DNA from 4 places in the Paenibacillus sp. CFBP13512 genome. Region 1 is predicted to be linked to each of the others. Evidence: predicted binding sites of a transcription regulator. Region 1 holds the regulator's gene; each other region holds the start of a gene.
The links. Region 1 encodes Rex, which represses fermentation and respiration genes when NADH is low (regulators of the CRP and FNR family bind a similar motif). Its sites were predicted from a motif close to TTGTGAAATATTTCACAA; they were not measured.
Positions count from the first base shown of each region.

Region 2: the regulator Rex is predicted to act here: its motif matches at 2,239-2,256, upstream of PaeCFBP13512_RS10745 (TorD/DmsD family molecular chaperone).
Region 3: the regulator Rex is predicted to act here: its motif matches at 1,672-1,689, upstream of adhE (bifunctional acetaldehyde-CoA/alcohol dehydrogenase).
Region 4: the regulator Rex is predicted to act here: its motif matches at 1,928-1,945, upstream of qoxA (cytochrome aa3 quinol oxidase subunit II).

Region 1 covers NZ_QGAD01000001.1:76,343-80,327, forward strand. The annotation lists gene PaeCFBP13512_RS00340 (amidohydrolase) at 1-1,108, opposite strand, end outside; gene PaeCFBP13512_RS00345 (redox-sensing transcriptional repressor Rex) at 1,101-1,748, opposite strand; gene dinG (ATP-dependent DNA helicase DinG) at 1,745-3,985, opposite strand, start outside.
Region 2 covers NZ_QGAD01000006.1:75,165-79,149, reverse strand. The annotation lists gene PaeCFBP13512_RS10755 (MFS transporter) at 75-1,280, opposite strand; gene mobA (molybdenum cofactor guanylyltransferase) at 1,384-2,031, shown strand; gene PaeCFBP13512_RS10745 (TorD/DmsD family molecular chaperone) at 2,270-2,941, shown strand; gene PaeCFBP13512_RS10740 (hypothetical protein) at 3,084-3,284, shown strand; gene PaeCFBP13512_RS10735 (1-phosphofructokinase family hexose kinase) at 3,293-3,985, opposite strand, start outside.
Region 3 covers NZ_QGAD01000001.1:228,279-232,263, forward strand. The annotation lists gene adhE (bifunctional acetaldehyde-CoA/alcohol dehydrogenase) at 1-1,599, opposite strand, end outside; gene PaeCFBP13512_RS01055 (Crp/Fnr family transcriptional regulator) at 1,933-2,655, shown strand; gene PaeCFBP13512_RS01060 (winged helix-turn-helix transcriptional regulator) at 2,767-3,084, opposite strand; gene PaeCFBP13512_RS01065 (uracil-DNA glycosylase) at 3,267-3,953, opposite strand.
Region 4 covers NZ_QGAD01000020.1:2,374-6,358, reverse strand. The annotation lists gene PaeCFBP13512_RS20000 (glycoside hydrolase family 95 protein) at 1-1,191, shown strand, start outside; gene PaeCFBP13512_RS19995 (hypothetical protein) at 1,547-1,816, shown strand; gene qoxA (cytochrome aa3 quinol oxidase subunit II) at 2,103-3,134, shown strand; gene PaeCFBP13512_RS19985 (cbb3-type cytochrome c oxidase subunit I) at 3,203-3,985, shown strand, end outside.

The DNA of each region.
Region 1 (3,985 bases):
CCGTAATATCGGCTTTCATACCGACAGCAAATGTACCTACGTCATTCAAAAATACAGATTTCGCACCGTATTCTGTACCCATTTTCAATGCTTCTAATGCAGGTACCGCTGTTGGATCTCCGGATACTCCTTTATGAATAAGAGCTGCCAAACGCATCTCTTCAAACATATCCAAGTTGTTATTACTTGCCGGGCCATCTGTTCCTAAAGAAACGACTACACCTGCACGTAATAAATCAGGAACACGAGCAACACCACTTGCTAATTTCAGATTACTACCTGGATTATGCGAAACAGCTACTTTATGTTGCGCAAGCATTTCGATCTCTTCATCATTCAAATGAACAGCATGTGCCAAAAGGGCTGGACGCGTGAAAAATCCTAATTTCTCCAAATGAGCTACAGGACGTAATCCATAATCAGTTACATTTAATTGTACTTCAGCTAACGTCTCAGACATATGTGTATGCAGCGGCAAATCCAAGTCATGTGCTGCTTGTACAAATTGTTCGATGTATGCAGGAGGACATGTATACGGCGCATGTGGAGACATCATTGTTGTAATACGTCCATCAGCTTGACCGTGCCAATCCCGTGCAAAGTCGATAGATTGTTGTAACTTTTGCTTTTGCTCTTCTTCTGAACATAAGCCGATAACACCACGCATCAATACAGCACGCATTCCTGATTGCTCTACGACTTCAGCAACACGCTCTGAACGATCATACATATCCAGGAATGTCGTAGTACCGCCTTTTAACATTTCAAGTACAGATAATGATGTTCCCCAGTATACATCGTCACTGGTAAACTTCGCTTCCATCGGCCACATTTTTTCCTGTAACCATACTTGTAGTGCAAGGTCGTCGCCATATCCACGTAGCAAAGACATTGCCGCATGACCATGACTGTTCACTAGACCCGGGATAAAGAACAAATGATTACCATCGACTACTGTTGTTCCTTCTTCAATCACAGGCTCTTCTTCTCCAAGATAAGTGATCCATCCATCTTCAATCACCATATGTCCGAAAAGCATCGATTTTTCTTCACTCATTACAGCAAACATACCGTTTTTGATAACCCATTTGTTCGAGGTGTTATTCATTAGTTTCATGTTCCTTTCCATCTTCCAGATAATAGGCAAGGCTTAGTAAGTCCGTTGTAAAATCAGCAGTGTGTACACGAATATGCGGTGGAGCTTTCAAAATAATCGGTGCAAAGTTCAAAATGGCTTCGATCCCTGCTTCAATCAATTGATCTGCTACACGCTGTGCTTCAATATTAGGCACAGTAATAATACCAATACGAATACTTTTCGCTTTGACTGTTGCTCCAAGTTCTTCGATCGGTTGTACAACTAATGTATTGATCATCGAACCGACTTTGGGTTCAAGAGAATCAAACACAGCTACGATTTTCATCGTTTCTTTCAAATACATATTATAGTTCGAAAGGGCATGCCCTAGATTACCTGCACCTACAAGTGCGACATTGATCTGTTGATCTAATTTTAAAATATGACGTATTTTCTCAATCAGATAGGATACATCATACCCGATTCCTTTACGTCCAAAATCTCCAAAATAAGCTAAGTCTTTGCGAATTTGTGCTGGATTCAAATCTAATTTTTGTCCCAATTCTTGCGAAGACACTGTGGGAACTTCACGGGTGTGAAGTTCGTTCAGATATCTAAGGTATACAGGTAGTCTTCGCACGACTGCTTCTGATATTTTGTCGGATTTCATGCTTGCTCCCCCTCTTGATTTACAGTTTCCTTTTCAGGTTCGGCCTGGCTAAGCCATTCTGTAATACGGGGTACCATCTGCTCTGTCGGCATATGTTCCATTTTGGGACCGGGTAATGAATATAGAAAATGCTTGCCATAATAGGACTCGATCACACGAGTGTCATAGACAATAACGATTCCCCGATCACTAGATGTCCGTACTAATCTACCAAAACCTTGTTTGAAACGGATAACTGCTTGCGGTACAGATAATTTCATAAATGGATTTTTCTTTTCTTTTTTAAGCCGTTCGCTTTTGGCTTCTAGCAATGGATGATTGGGCGGTTGAAAAGGTAATCGTACAATCGCCAGACATGTTAATGCTTCGCCAGGAATATCGACACCTTCCCAGAAGCTACTTGTTCCAAGCAATACAGAAGCAGAACGCTCCTGGAATCTACGAGTAAGCTTCGTCCGACTCCCTCCATCAACGCCTTGACCAAATACAGCAATATCACTATGTGATAACTTCTCTTTTAATGGTTCATACACCTGCTTGAGCATTCGATATGAGGTAAATAAAACCATCATTCGTCCTTGCGTTGCTTTCGCAGTCTCTGCTAACGAGTTCGCTAATGTATCTACAAAGAATGCATCACCGACACTGCCTTTGACACTTGGGAAGTCACGTGGAATCAACAATAGCGATTGCTCACGATAATTAAAAGGTGAAGATAACTGTTCAGTCATCAATCTGCCTTCTTTTTCCGCTTCGACAAGTCCCAGTTGTTCAATCATATATTGGAATTTCTTTTCTATTGATAATGTTGCGGATGTTAGAATAATACTTTTCTTTTTATCGAAAAAGTACTCTTTCAATTGCTTGCTCACATCCACAGGCACAGCATACATCTGTAAAGACTTGCTACGGTAATTTCCATTGGCTTCATACCAGTAGACTGTATCTGTACTTTCCAGCTTCACAAATTGACGTAGATCGTCTCGAACGACAGTCAAATCTTTGAATAGACCCGATACATCAGTCACCAGACTATCTGTGCCTAACTGTTCATCGCTTTCTTTGATCTGATTCATTACTTGTTCGCCTTTACGAATCAATTGACTCAGTCCGATATGGATCTGATTCTCCAAATCCGTAATTACCGTCCATTCTGTTGGTTGCTTCTCAGGTAACAAACGTAATGTAAATTGTCCAGCTTCTCCCGGAGCAGCATCACTACGCTGAGGTAATAAAGCAAATAATAATTCACTCAATTTGTCCCAGTTTTCTTTGACATCTACAATTTCAGGATATAGATTATCTATCGCTATCGCCCAATCCATACCACGCTCATTACCAGATGAACCTAACTGTTGACGCAAAATAGCCAGCTGACCATTTTTACTGTCTTTGAACAAACGAAGTAACGGATGAACCAATGTGAAATATTTCATATGCATACCCAAGTGCTTACCTGCTACATCTTCTAAATGATGCGCTTCATCAATCACCAATCGATCATAAGCAGGCAATAATTGGTGCCCTGCTTTGACATCGGTAAATAATTTGGAATGGTTCGTAATAACGACATCAGCTGTACCTGCTTCATGCTTCGCACGATGGTAGAAGCATTTGCGGAACCACGGACATGCACGACCAAGACAAGAATCGGTATCACTCGCTACCGTCTCCCAGAAATCGGCTCCACGGTTACCCATGTTCAGCTCTTCATCGTCACCGGTTTCCGTCGAATTTAACCAGACAATCATTTGAGCTGCAATCAATACATCTTCTTTAGGACTTTGAAATTCTTTTGTATTTATTTTATGCTCAAATTTGCGCAGACACAAATAATGCTGGCGTCCTTTAAATACGGCAGCACGAAATGTAAATGGAATCACTTGAGTCAGTAATGGAATATCCCGTTCTCGTAACTGTTCTTGCAAATTAATCGTATGTGTACTTACCATCACACGATCGTTTTCTTTTACACTATGATAGATCGAAGGTAATAAATAACCTAACGATTTGCCCGTTCCTGTTCCTGCTTCGATCAATAGATGTTTATCATCCGTCATCGCTTTGATCACTTCTTCAAACATCCGATTCTGCGGTTCACGTTCTTCATAATGAGGAAGTAAATTACGCAAATTCTGTTTCACTTGCTCCAAAAATTCATCAAAGGACACATCGGCAAGTGGCATATTTCCACGCTCTTCATGAGCAGGTAAAATCTCATTCCAATCGCCTACTTT
Region 2 (3,985 bases), on a different contig from region 1:
CTCAACAAGTGAAATGGGCGGTTTTTGATGTTATCTATGATGAAATTACAGATGAGTAGATAGGATGAGATACATTAATACTGTTCGTCCTCTTCTTCCATTCGGTACTGCGTTCGCTTCACATTCAGCCACATCGATGCAAAACCGATCGCTCCCACAAACGAAAGAGCAACACCGGCTAGATACATCTGCTCCGAACCGAAGTTCTGGAATAACCATCCACCGAGAAAGCCAGCAATCACACCGGATACACCGCTCCATGTCATCGTATAAATTGCTTGACCGGAACTGCGGAATGCTTTGGGAACAAACATCATGGTGAGCTGTGTACCGACATAGAAATAGCCACCGAATGTTACTGCATGTAGCAATTGAATCGCAATAATTTCCCACGGGCTAGTCGCTTCTGCCATCAAAAACCAGCGTAATGTAAACAACAGACTGACAATCGCTAACCAACCGATCATAAATGAAATATTACGCTTAAGATAACGATCAAATAGCAAAAATAAAGCCGCTTCAAAAATAGAAGAAGCAAATACAGCCCAACCGACCATCGACTTGGTTCCCCCAAGTTCAACGATATAGAGCGAGACAAAGGTACTGTTCATCGCATTCGGAATCGCTACCAAAATACCAAATACAATAAAACCTACAAAATACAGATTGCCCAGCAACTTCTTCATCGCATACCGATTCATTGTCGGTGATCCACCCGGTAGCTTGGTCTGTGGAGGCAATAACAAAATGATACCGATTGCAATAAGAAGCAACACCGTAAACACCGTACCGATTTGAGAAACCCCTAATCGATCGATGACAGGACCTGCCACAACAGCTGTTAATGCCCAACCCAGTGAACCATACAAACGAAACCCGCCGAACTTTTTGGGTGTGCCATCAATATAACTCAAAATCAACGTATTGCTTTGCGATAACATAGGGGTCTGGAAAAAGAAAAAGACCGCCATAACAATATAAATAATCGTATAATTCTGCACATGAAAAACAAGCTGAACCATGAGCAACGTGCCTAGCATCATAATCAGCAGAACAAATCGTACATTTTGTAGACGATCACTATAAAATCCCCAAAATGGATTAGCAATTAATGAAATCAACGGACCAATGGCCATCAAAGCACCGATCTCACTCTGGCTCATTCCGATATCTTGCAGGTATAATTGAAAAAAGCTTGTAAAAATAACCAGTGTGCCATATATGAAAAACGTAAACCATCGTAGTGGTCTAAAAGTAGTGTTGTTTATATTCGGATGCAAAGCCAGCCAATCCTTTCATCAGACATTTCATTCACTGTAGCATGTGTTGAAAAGGGATACAAACCAATTTTGTTTATTTCTGGAGTAGAAAGGATAATCTATTATGCCATCCTCTTTAAAATATACAGGTATTATTTTAGCAGGCGGTCAATCAAGCCGTATGGGTCAAAATAAAGCATTATTGCCTATAGATGATCATACCATTATCGAACGTGTAGCCAAAGCATTAAAACCAACTGTATCTTCGCTATGGATTGCAGGCAATTACAATGCTGATTATTCATTTCTAAAGCTCTCCGAAGTGCCCGATATTTTTCCCGGACAAGGGCCTTTATCAGGTCTGCATACAGCCTTATCACAGATTTCTAGTGAATGGTATGTAGTCAGTGCCTGTGATCTACCTTTTGCCAGTACAGTGCTGATGCAATATCTAATAGAGCAGACTAGGATAGAAGGGATACAAGCTGTGATTCCTATGCAACATGGACGTATTCATCCACTATATGCGGTCTATCATTATAGTGTACTGCCATCGCTTCAGACCGCCTTAGCACACAACCAATTGCGTGTAAGAGATTGGTTAGATCAGCAACAGGTAAAGTATGTAGAAATCGAGTCATTGTACGATCCAAATGTAAAGGAACTATCTTCTTTTCAAAGTATATCGGAGTATAGCTTATATAATATGAATGATCCCCAGTCCTATGAGCATGTTTTGCATCTTTTGGAGCAATATCCTTCTTTGGTATAGCCAGTCTGTGGCATAAGTCCTTTTGAAAGCGTGACAAACATGACTATTTTATGAACGTATGCTTAATTCGCCCCTAATCGCTACAAAATAGAGTACAATAAAAGTATAAAAACAAGTCTCTTCTTCAGTACTTACTACCGCTGTTGACTAATGATTTAACCTATATATTGCTTCAAACCTTCAATGTCGGAATTCAATCATTTAAATATGTGAATATTATCACAAGGAGTGATTTAAGATGACTATGTATACAGAACCGGAAACCCACCAAGCTCGCCAAGAATGGTTATACAGTCGTGTAATGACTTACCGTTTACTCAGCGAAATGTTAGAACGCAAACCTACATTGTCCAAGTTGATCGAATGGAAAAAAGAAGCGTCCAAAATCAATCGTCTATTTACCAATGACTATGCACTGCTTCATACGTTAGAAAATACGATGTTGAATGATATTATGCAATATGCTCGTCAGGAATGTGCAGAATACAGTCAATTGTTCGAGCAAGATCAACATGTTAGCTATCCACCACAAGCTTCCTACTATTTAACGAATGAGCAAGGACGTACGGCGTATGAAGCTGTTGTGAATGCTGTCTATGCACGGGCAGGAATTGCTTTCAAAAAAATGGATCATGAAACAGATGATCATATCGGAATTGAATTGGAATTTATGGCGTTATTGGCAGAACGTTCGGCAGAGACTGATATGCATTCCTCTAGCCGCAAAATGATCGCTCAAATGCAGATCGAATTTTTAGAACATTATTTGATTCCATGGGTACCTTCATTCTGCGCTGAACTTGGCAAAACTACTTGCAGTCCTTTGTATCGTGAATGGGCACAGATGTTACCGACGTATCTTCAACATGATGTACAAGAATTACAACAGATCGTGAATCGCTTACCCTAACTCAAATTCCCTATTTTATAGATCACATGATCTGAAATAGGGAATTTTTGCTTTGATTTTGAAAATATAAGTAATTTATTTCCAATTCACTGTGTCAAATTAGAAAATACAGTCTAATGAGTGATAAGGGAGGTTTACCGCCTTGAATAAATATTATTGCCTCAAACAATGTATTGTCGTAAAGGCTGTAGACAGAAGAGCGGAATTTCCATCGTTAGATTGGGCACGCCAATATGCTTTAAAAGAATTAGTGCCACAAGAAATCAATTTTGTAGTGAGCGATGGAGATACAGGTCAAATCTATATGGATGTTCGATTCGGTTCGCATACCAAAAACCCCTGAGTACTTCTTTACTCAGGGGTTACTTTTATATGCTGATATAGTTGTTGTACATCTTGAAGGTCTACTTTGCCAGCGATCGGTTGCAGAGCACAAGCACTACCGCAAGCCGCTCCATAACGAAGCATTTCTGCAAGATCACCACCACGATAAGCTGCGGTTACCATACCTGCTGCCATCGCATCTCCGCTTCCAAGCGCACTGATAATATCAAGCTCTGGCACATGTACTCTGTACCGCAGGGAGCCTTGAGCCGCTATGGCTCCACGTTTACCCAAAGAGATCGTAGCTGTTTTTACACCATGATCTAACATTGCTGTCAGTACACCATCTAATGTCTCCTCTGAATAGTGATCACTGGGAGCTATGCCTGCCCATGCACAAGCTTCATCTTCATTAGGTTTCACTAGATCAGGTGAAGCTTGTAATCCATAACGTAACGCTTCTCCGCTAGCATCTAAAGCGGTCTGAGCACCTTTAGTTTTAGCAATCTGGATTAAGGTCGCATACAGATCAGCAGGGCATCCTTCAGGAATACTACCGGAAAATAATACCCATGCAGATACACTTGCTAACTGTTCTACCTGCTTTTCCAAAAGGATCAACGATTCAGGTGTTACATATGAAGATCCTTGTTCGATAAATTCAGTCTGGGTGCGTTGCTGTTGATCCAGTACAGTAATCGCCAGTCTTGTTTCTCCTTG
Region 3 (3,985 bases), 150 kb from region 1:
TTCTACAGTAGCAGTTGATGGATCTGGTTCTACATCAGAGAACACTTCAACAACAACTGGAGTCTGGCGTTGACGCAAGTAATGTTGTACTTTTTCAACATAACCAAGTTGTACCATCATCGCATCTGTTACGATCACTACACGACTAATATCAGGCATTTTAGCAAGGTATTGAGTTGCGCCTTTTTCAAAATAAACTTTAGAAGGTATTTTGAACCATTGCATATTCACAGTACGACGAGCCACCCTTTTCACATTAATCAGATTCACAGCACTTACGTTAGAAGAAGTAGAGTTACGACCATAAGATCCACAACCTAGTGTTAAAGATGGTAAGTTCGTATTGTAAATGTCACCAATTGCACCATGTGTAGAAGGAGAGTTCACGATAATACGTCCAGTTTGTAGACGATTAGAGAACTTCTGAATAACTTCATCATTATTAGAATGGATAGCTGAAGAGTGACCCATACCGCCAAATTCTACGATTTGTGCAGCACGTTCAATCCCTTGATCCGCGTTTTTAACTTTATAGCAAGCCAGTACAGGGCTTAATTTTTCAGCAGATAATGGGAATTTAGTACCTACGCCTTCCAATTCTGCTACCAGTATTTTGGTATCGGCTGGAACGGTAATTCCACAAAGTTCAGCAATTTTGACAGCAGATTGACCTACGATAGAAGGGTTCACTGCACATTTATCTGTATTCATTGCACCGTTCGTTAATTTGCCTGCTTCTTCTTTAGTTACAAAGTAACAACCGTTATCGATCATTAATTTTTTCACTTTTTCATAAACAGGTTCTTCAATAACTACTGCTTGTTCAGAAGCACAAATCATACCGTTATCAAATGATTTGGAAAGAATCAAGTCATTCACTGCTTGTTGCAAGTCAGCACTTTTCTCTATAAAAGCAGGAACGTTACCAGGACCTACGCCAAGTGCAGGTTTACCACAGCTATATGCTGCTTTAACCATTGCGCCACCACCAGTAGCTAAGATTAACGCTACATCAGGATGATTCATTAATGCATTTGTTTTGTCCATTGAAGGAGCATCGATCCATTGGATACAATCCGCAGGTGCACCATGTTTGACAGCCGCTTCAAGTAAGATGCGAGCGGATTCTTTACTACAATTCTGTGCAGATGGATGGAAGCCGAAAATGATTGGGTTACGTGTTTTGATTGAGATCAAAGATTTGAACATAGTAGTCGAAGTTGGGTTCGTTACCGGTGTAATCCCCATGATGATTCCGACAGGTTCAGCAATTTTTTGGAAGCTTTCATAATCGTTATCTTCTATAATACCGACTGTTTTTTCATTTTTGATACCATGGTATACATATTCAGTAGCGAACATGTTTTTGATAATTTTATCTTCATATACGCCTCTGCCTGTTTCTTCAACAGCTAGTTTGGCAAGATACATATGTTGATCCAAGCCCGCTAATGCCATTGCTTGTACAATGTTATCAATTTGTTCTTGATCCATATTCATAAATGCGGCATGTGCTTTATTCGCTTTATCGATTAACTTTTGAATTTCTTCCTGTGCACTCAATTCCACGTTACGACTAGCATCATTTTTAACAGCCATTTCTCTCATCCTCCTCAGAATGTGTATTGCTTTTGTCTACACACCGATCATAGCATAGAGACATAAATCATAATGTGATATTTTTCACAATCAATTTTTATTTTTTAAATTTGTTTTATTTTATTTTTTCCTTTTGCATTTTAATATAAAAAGATGTATGATAATAGTGAAATTAATCACAAAGTATAGATTACTTTTACGTATACATGAGTTCATTATCTTTCCTATATAACGTAGAATTTAACTAATCATTTAATTTCCAGTTTTTTTCCTAAAATGTTATGCATTATGATTAATTTCACGTATAATTGAAACAAAAAGGGGCGAACCATAATGAACAATTCTTTAGAACATACTCAACCACGTCATAATACAGCATGCTTTTCGGAAATTAATCAGGAAAGATTACTTAATCATTCTACAGAACGCACGATTGCAGCAGGTTCACATTTATTCTGGGAAGGCGACTTATCCGATAAATTATACTTCCTTAAAAGTGGACGGGTTAAATTAACCAAATCTACTGATGAAGGTAAAGAATTGATTCTATATATGTATCAAGCAGGCGACATGATCGGTCAAGCAGATCCATTTTCAGGTACACGCCTTGGATTTACAGCGGAAGCATTAGAAGATACTGAAGTCGCTGTTATTGAACACAAAGAATTGGAATTGATGATCTGCCAGTATTGTGATTTTGCTATCGACTTTATGAAATGGATGGGTACTCATCACCGTCTAACACAGACTAAAGTGCGTGACTTAATGCTATACGGTAAACCAGGTGCTCTCTGCTCCACTTTGATTCGTTTAAGCAATACTTATGGTCAAGATTATAACGATCAAGGTTCGATTTTGATTAACAAAAAAATTACACATACCGATTTGTCGAATATGATTGGTGCTACTCGTGAAAGTGTCAACCGGATGCTTAGTGATTTGCGCAAAAAAGAAAGTATTGAATATGAACACGGGATGATCATTATTCATGATCTTGAAGCGCTACAAGAAGTATGTCACTGCGAAATGTGCCCTAAAGAAATATGCAGAATTTAATGAATATTCAGGTGTGCTTATGCATTTACCTGTTGAGACAATTAAAATACCAAAAAAGCTTTCCGTGTGTTACTCATAGCGGAAAGCTTTTTTTGGTTAACACATCAAAATCTACTCGACCCAATGCTCTGCCCAGTTCTGAATCTGCTCCATCACTGGCTTAAGTGCACGTCCTTTGTCGGTTAGCTCATACTCAATTCGAACAGGTGTCTCTGGATAGACCTGACGAATCAATATTCCACTACCTTCTAAGTCTTTCATCCGCTCTGACAACATTTTGTCGCTCATCATAGGAATAAGATTAGAAATATCTTTGAAACGCTTAGGTCCACTCATTAATGATTGAATAATTAGACCGTTCCATCGTTTACCTAAAAATGAAAACGCGGTCTCAAAACGGGGACATAATCCCAATTGGTGTTGCTCCATGTTTTCTCACCTCTTCAATTGTTCCGAAACACGGGATCGGATAGTCATAAGCTCGTATTTCATCACGTTGTGATGTTAACTTACGATTAGTTAGTACATATATTTTAGCATATTTTACCTGAAAAGAGAACGAAAACATTACATAATTAAAGAATACTGAATATTATTTAAAATTCAGGTCATCATTCTTGAATCTCATCTATACATTTACGCAAAATAACGAGATCATTCGCAATAACATCAGTCAATGATCTATTATACAATACTGCTGCTGGATGATACATAGGAAAAATCCAGTATTCTTGATCAGACCAGTGATATCCTTGATCCATATGATCTGCATCTACTTGTTGAATACGACTTCGGTAAGCTTGACCATGCACATTCGATACCTGATGCCCTTTGCCAAGTAATCGTTGCAATGCAATATTGCCCAGCGTAATAATGATCCGAGGTTGTACTGCCTCAATCTCAGCATCCAAAATAGGTGCAAATGCAAATACTTCGTAAGATGTTGGTGTGCGATTAGAACGACTCGAACGTTCGGCATGATGCTTTCCTTGAATGATTTTGTCTTTATAAGGACGACTGCGTACAGCACTCGTAATATACAGATCATTTCTAGTGATATTTAGCGCTTCAAAATAACCATCTAATACTTTACCTGCTTGTCCGCAAAAAGGAATCCCTTTTTCAATCTCATTCGCACCGGGTGCTTCTCCCACCATCATCAGCGATCCCGGAAATTTGCCATAACCACCCAAAAATCCTTCTAATCGATGTCCGGCGACTCGTTCCAGACATTCACTAATTCGTGCTGGAGATAGCTTCACATTGCCGATTTGTGATTCTATTTGTGCTTTAGACATAAATGCACTCCTTTCTATATCTAACTATATGT
Region 4 (3,985 bases), on a different contig from region 1:
CATCAGCCGTTATTCCGAATGATTGAAGATCTGAGTCAGAGTGGTCAAGAAGTGGCGAAAGTACACTATGGGGCTAAAGGTTGGACGACACATCACAATAGTGATCTCTGGCGACTAGCTGTACCGACCCAAGGCGATGCAAGCTGGGCATTTTGGCCATTAGGGGGCATCTGGTTATGTGCCCATTTGTGGGAGCATTATGAATACAATCGAGATTTGGACTTTTTACGTGATTCTGCTTATCCCATTCTCAAAGAAGCTGCACAATTTGCGCTTGATTGGTTAGTAGAAGATCGTCAAGGCTATCTCGTGACGATTCCGTCCACTTCACCAGAAAATAAATTTCTGACCGCAACAGGTGAACCATGCAGTACATCAGCGGCATCAACTATGGATATGACTCTGATCCGTGAATTATTTCAGCATTGTATTACCAGTACAGCATTGCTAGAAGTCGATCAAGAGTGGGCAATCACACTCCAAAAGGCTTCTGAGCGCCTATATCCTTTTCATATTGGTCGTCATGGTCAGTTGCAAGAATGGTATCGTGATTATGAAGAGCACGAGCCAGGTCATCGTCATGTGTCTCATTTGTATGGTCTTTATCCCGGCAATGAAATCAATCGTTATCAGACTCCTGAGCTTGTAGAAGCTGTGCGTGTCTCGCTGGAACGACGTATTCAGCATGGTGGCGGACATACAGGTTGGAGTTGTGCATGGTTAATTAATCTCTATGCTCGTCTATTAGATGGAGAGACGGCTCATGAATTTGTAAGTACATTACTGGCACGTTCTACATATCCCAATTTATTTGATGCTCATCCTCCATTTCAGATAGATGGTAATTTTGGTGGAACAGCAGGTATTGCTGAAATGTTGCTACAGAGCCATTTACAAGAACTGCATCTACTACCTGCTTTGCCAAAAGTATGGAATAAAGGCAAAGTCAAAGGGCTGCGTGCGCGTGGTGGATATATTGTTGATATGAGCTGGCATCAAGGAGAATTGCTTGAAGTTACAGTAGAATCACCGTTTCATGGAACATGTCGATTAGTGAGTTCTACGGCTTTGCAATTAGATGATCCGTTGACTGCTTGTACGGTTACTGAACCGAATCATTCACAACATGACTTTGTACTGGAGTTTACTGCTGAAGCAGGCAGAAGTTATAGATTGATAGCAAATAGCTAAATATCTCAACCTATTCGTTGTCAAAATCAATGAATATGACGCTTATTTATCTTTTTCCTTCTATATATAAATATATTCTTATTAAATATGAAAATATTATTATAATAATGAGATCGAGGAAAAAAGCCATACTTTCTGTTCAAAGCAGAGAATATGGCTTTTTTCTATAAGAATATTCACGATTTGTTTATATTTTCAAAGAAATAAAAGAGAAATTAAAAGAATATGAATGAATACCGAATCAAAAAGGGTGAATTGTGGTAATAGATACTATAACCTAGCAACGTAATTGGTAAAGTGCTCCTACATTTGGAGTCACTATGGCTACTAACATGAAGAGGGGAGTGCTTTAATCATGGCGACAAATACAAAAGGCCGTTCAAATTCACCCGGAAAAAATGCTCGTGGATTAACTCGTTTGCTAACGATCATCGGTTGGATCGCTTTTGCTGTGGGTGTAGTAACGATTATTTTGAATATCCAACCTTTTAACGATAACAATGCTGGACTGATGATGGGGATCGGATGTGTAGTAGGTAGCGTGTTTATCTACTTTATTGGTAAATCGATCGGTTCAATGCAAGTGCGTAATGAAGAAGGAAAAGAAAGTATCAACGACGATTAATCGTATCTTTTGTAACAGAACGTTAACTTTTTCAATTAAATACATGCTCCTTTAAGAATTAGTTCTTAAAGGGGCTTTTTTACGGAATCACAATATGATAATATATAAATAATGTGAAAAGATTCACGATAACCTGTTAATAAATTGACAGATTTGTTAACAAGTCAAAAAAATGTGGAATTTACACCTTCTATGGATACGCAAATAGCACACTTAGTGTTAACATAGAAATGTGTGGTTTCAATATTATGAACGTCTTAAACGTTATGTGAGAAAGGGGATTAAGATGAACAAAAAACCGGGTTCTCGTCTTATGATGTGGGTTATGATTATTGTGTCGGTTCTGTCACTGGCTTTGACAGTATGGGCGCTTTATGCAGGTAGCCACAATTACTTTGTTCTCGATCCGAAAGGACCTATTGCAGCAGGACAAAGAGATCTAATCGTGATTTCAACGATTCTAACTGCCATTGTTATTGTTCCGGTAACAATACTCACTTTTGTTATAGTGTGGAGATACCGTGACAAACCAGGTAGAAAGGCAAAATACGATCCGGATTTCAACCACAGCACCAAACTTGAAACCATCTGGTGGGGGATTCCAATCATCGTTATTGCTGTACTTGGTATTGTAACTGTTCGTTACACCTATGCATTAGAACCTTCTGTAGCGATTCAATCACAGAAGCAACCTATTACAATCCAAGTAGCATCTATGGACTGGAAATGGTTATTTATGTACCCGGAAGAAGGTATCGCTTCTGTGAACTCGATTACGATTCCAGAAGATACACCTGTACGATTTGAACTGACTTCTGATGCACCTATGAACTCATTCTGGGTTCCAGAACTTGGTGGACAAATTTATACGATGTCGGGTATGGCTATGACATTGTATCTACAAGCTGATCATCAAGGAACATTCTTTGGATCAGGTGCTAACTTCAGTGGTGAGCACTTTGCCCAAATGAGATTCGATGTGAATGCTGTATCTGACGAGCAATACCAGACTTGGGTGAATAAAGTTAAAACCGAGTCTAAACCTATGAGTATGGAAACATACCAATCACTAACGGTTCCAGGAACAGCTGACAAACAGACGTTCTCTGCATTCCCAGAAGGATTGTTCCAACAACTCGTAACCAAATACTTGCCAGGTGGTTTGGCAGGCGGTAAAGATCGTGCTACTCATACTACTCCTTCAACTCAGATCAATGAGAAAGAAAGTGAAGAAGGACAAAGTGATATGGGAACTAATGAGCATGATGGTATGGAAATGAACGATCAAGAAAGCACGGACACGAATACTAGCAATTAAGTTCAAAGTTATTTGAAATTAGTTGTACCGTAGCGTGTGACATAAAAGACAGGGAAAGGAGCTCCCCGATGCTCGAGAAAATTAAAGATTTTGCATCTGACTTTTTCGTCACCGGCGACCCACTAATTTACGGTGCAGATGTATCTATCGGACTTGCGATGATTGCTATCGTTGTGGGACTCACCTATTTCAAAAAATGGGGCTGGTTGTGGCGTAATTATTTAACAACAGTTGACCACAAAAAAATCGGTATCATGTATATTCTTGCTTCGATTTTGATGTTGTTCCGTGGCGGCGTGGATGCCATTATGATGCGTACTCAACTCGCATTCCCAAATCTCGAATTTTTACATCCTGAACATTATAATCAGGTCTTTACCACGCATGGCGTAGTTATGATCCTGTTTATGGCGATGCCATTTATGTTCGGTCTCTTTAATATCGTGGTGCCTCTTCAATTAGGAGCACGCGATGTAGCTTATCCATTCTTGAACGCACTAAGTTTCTGGTTGTTCTTCTTGGGTGCAATGTTATTTAACTTATCTTTCGTTATCGGTGGTTCACCGGATGCAGGATGGTTAAGTTATCCACCGCTATCAGAACTACAATTTAATCCAGGACCTGGACAGAACTTCTACATCTGGGGTATTCAGATCTCAGGTATTGGTTCACTTGCAACAGGTATTAACTTCTTAGTAACGATTATCAAAATGCGTGCTCCAGGCATGACATTTATGAAGATGCCTATGTTTACATGGTCTGTATTTGCAACATGTGTCATTATCATTTTCGCTTTCCCAATTTTGACTGTTACACTAGCACTATTGTTTATTGATAGGTTTGCGGGGGCT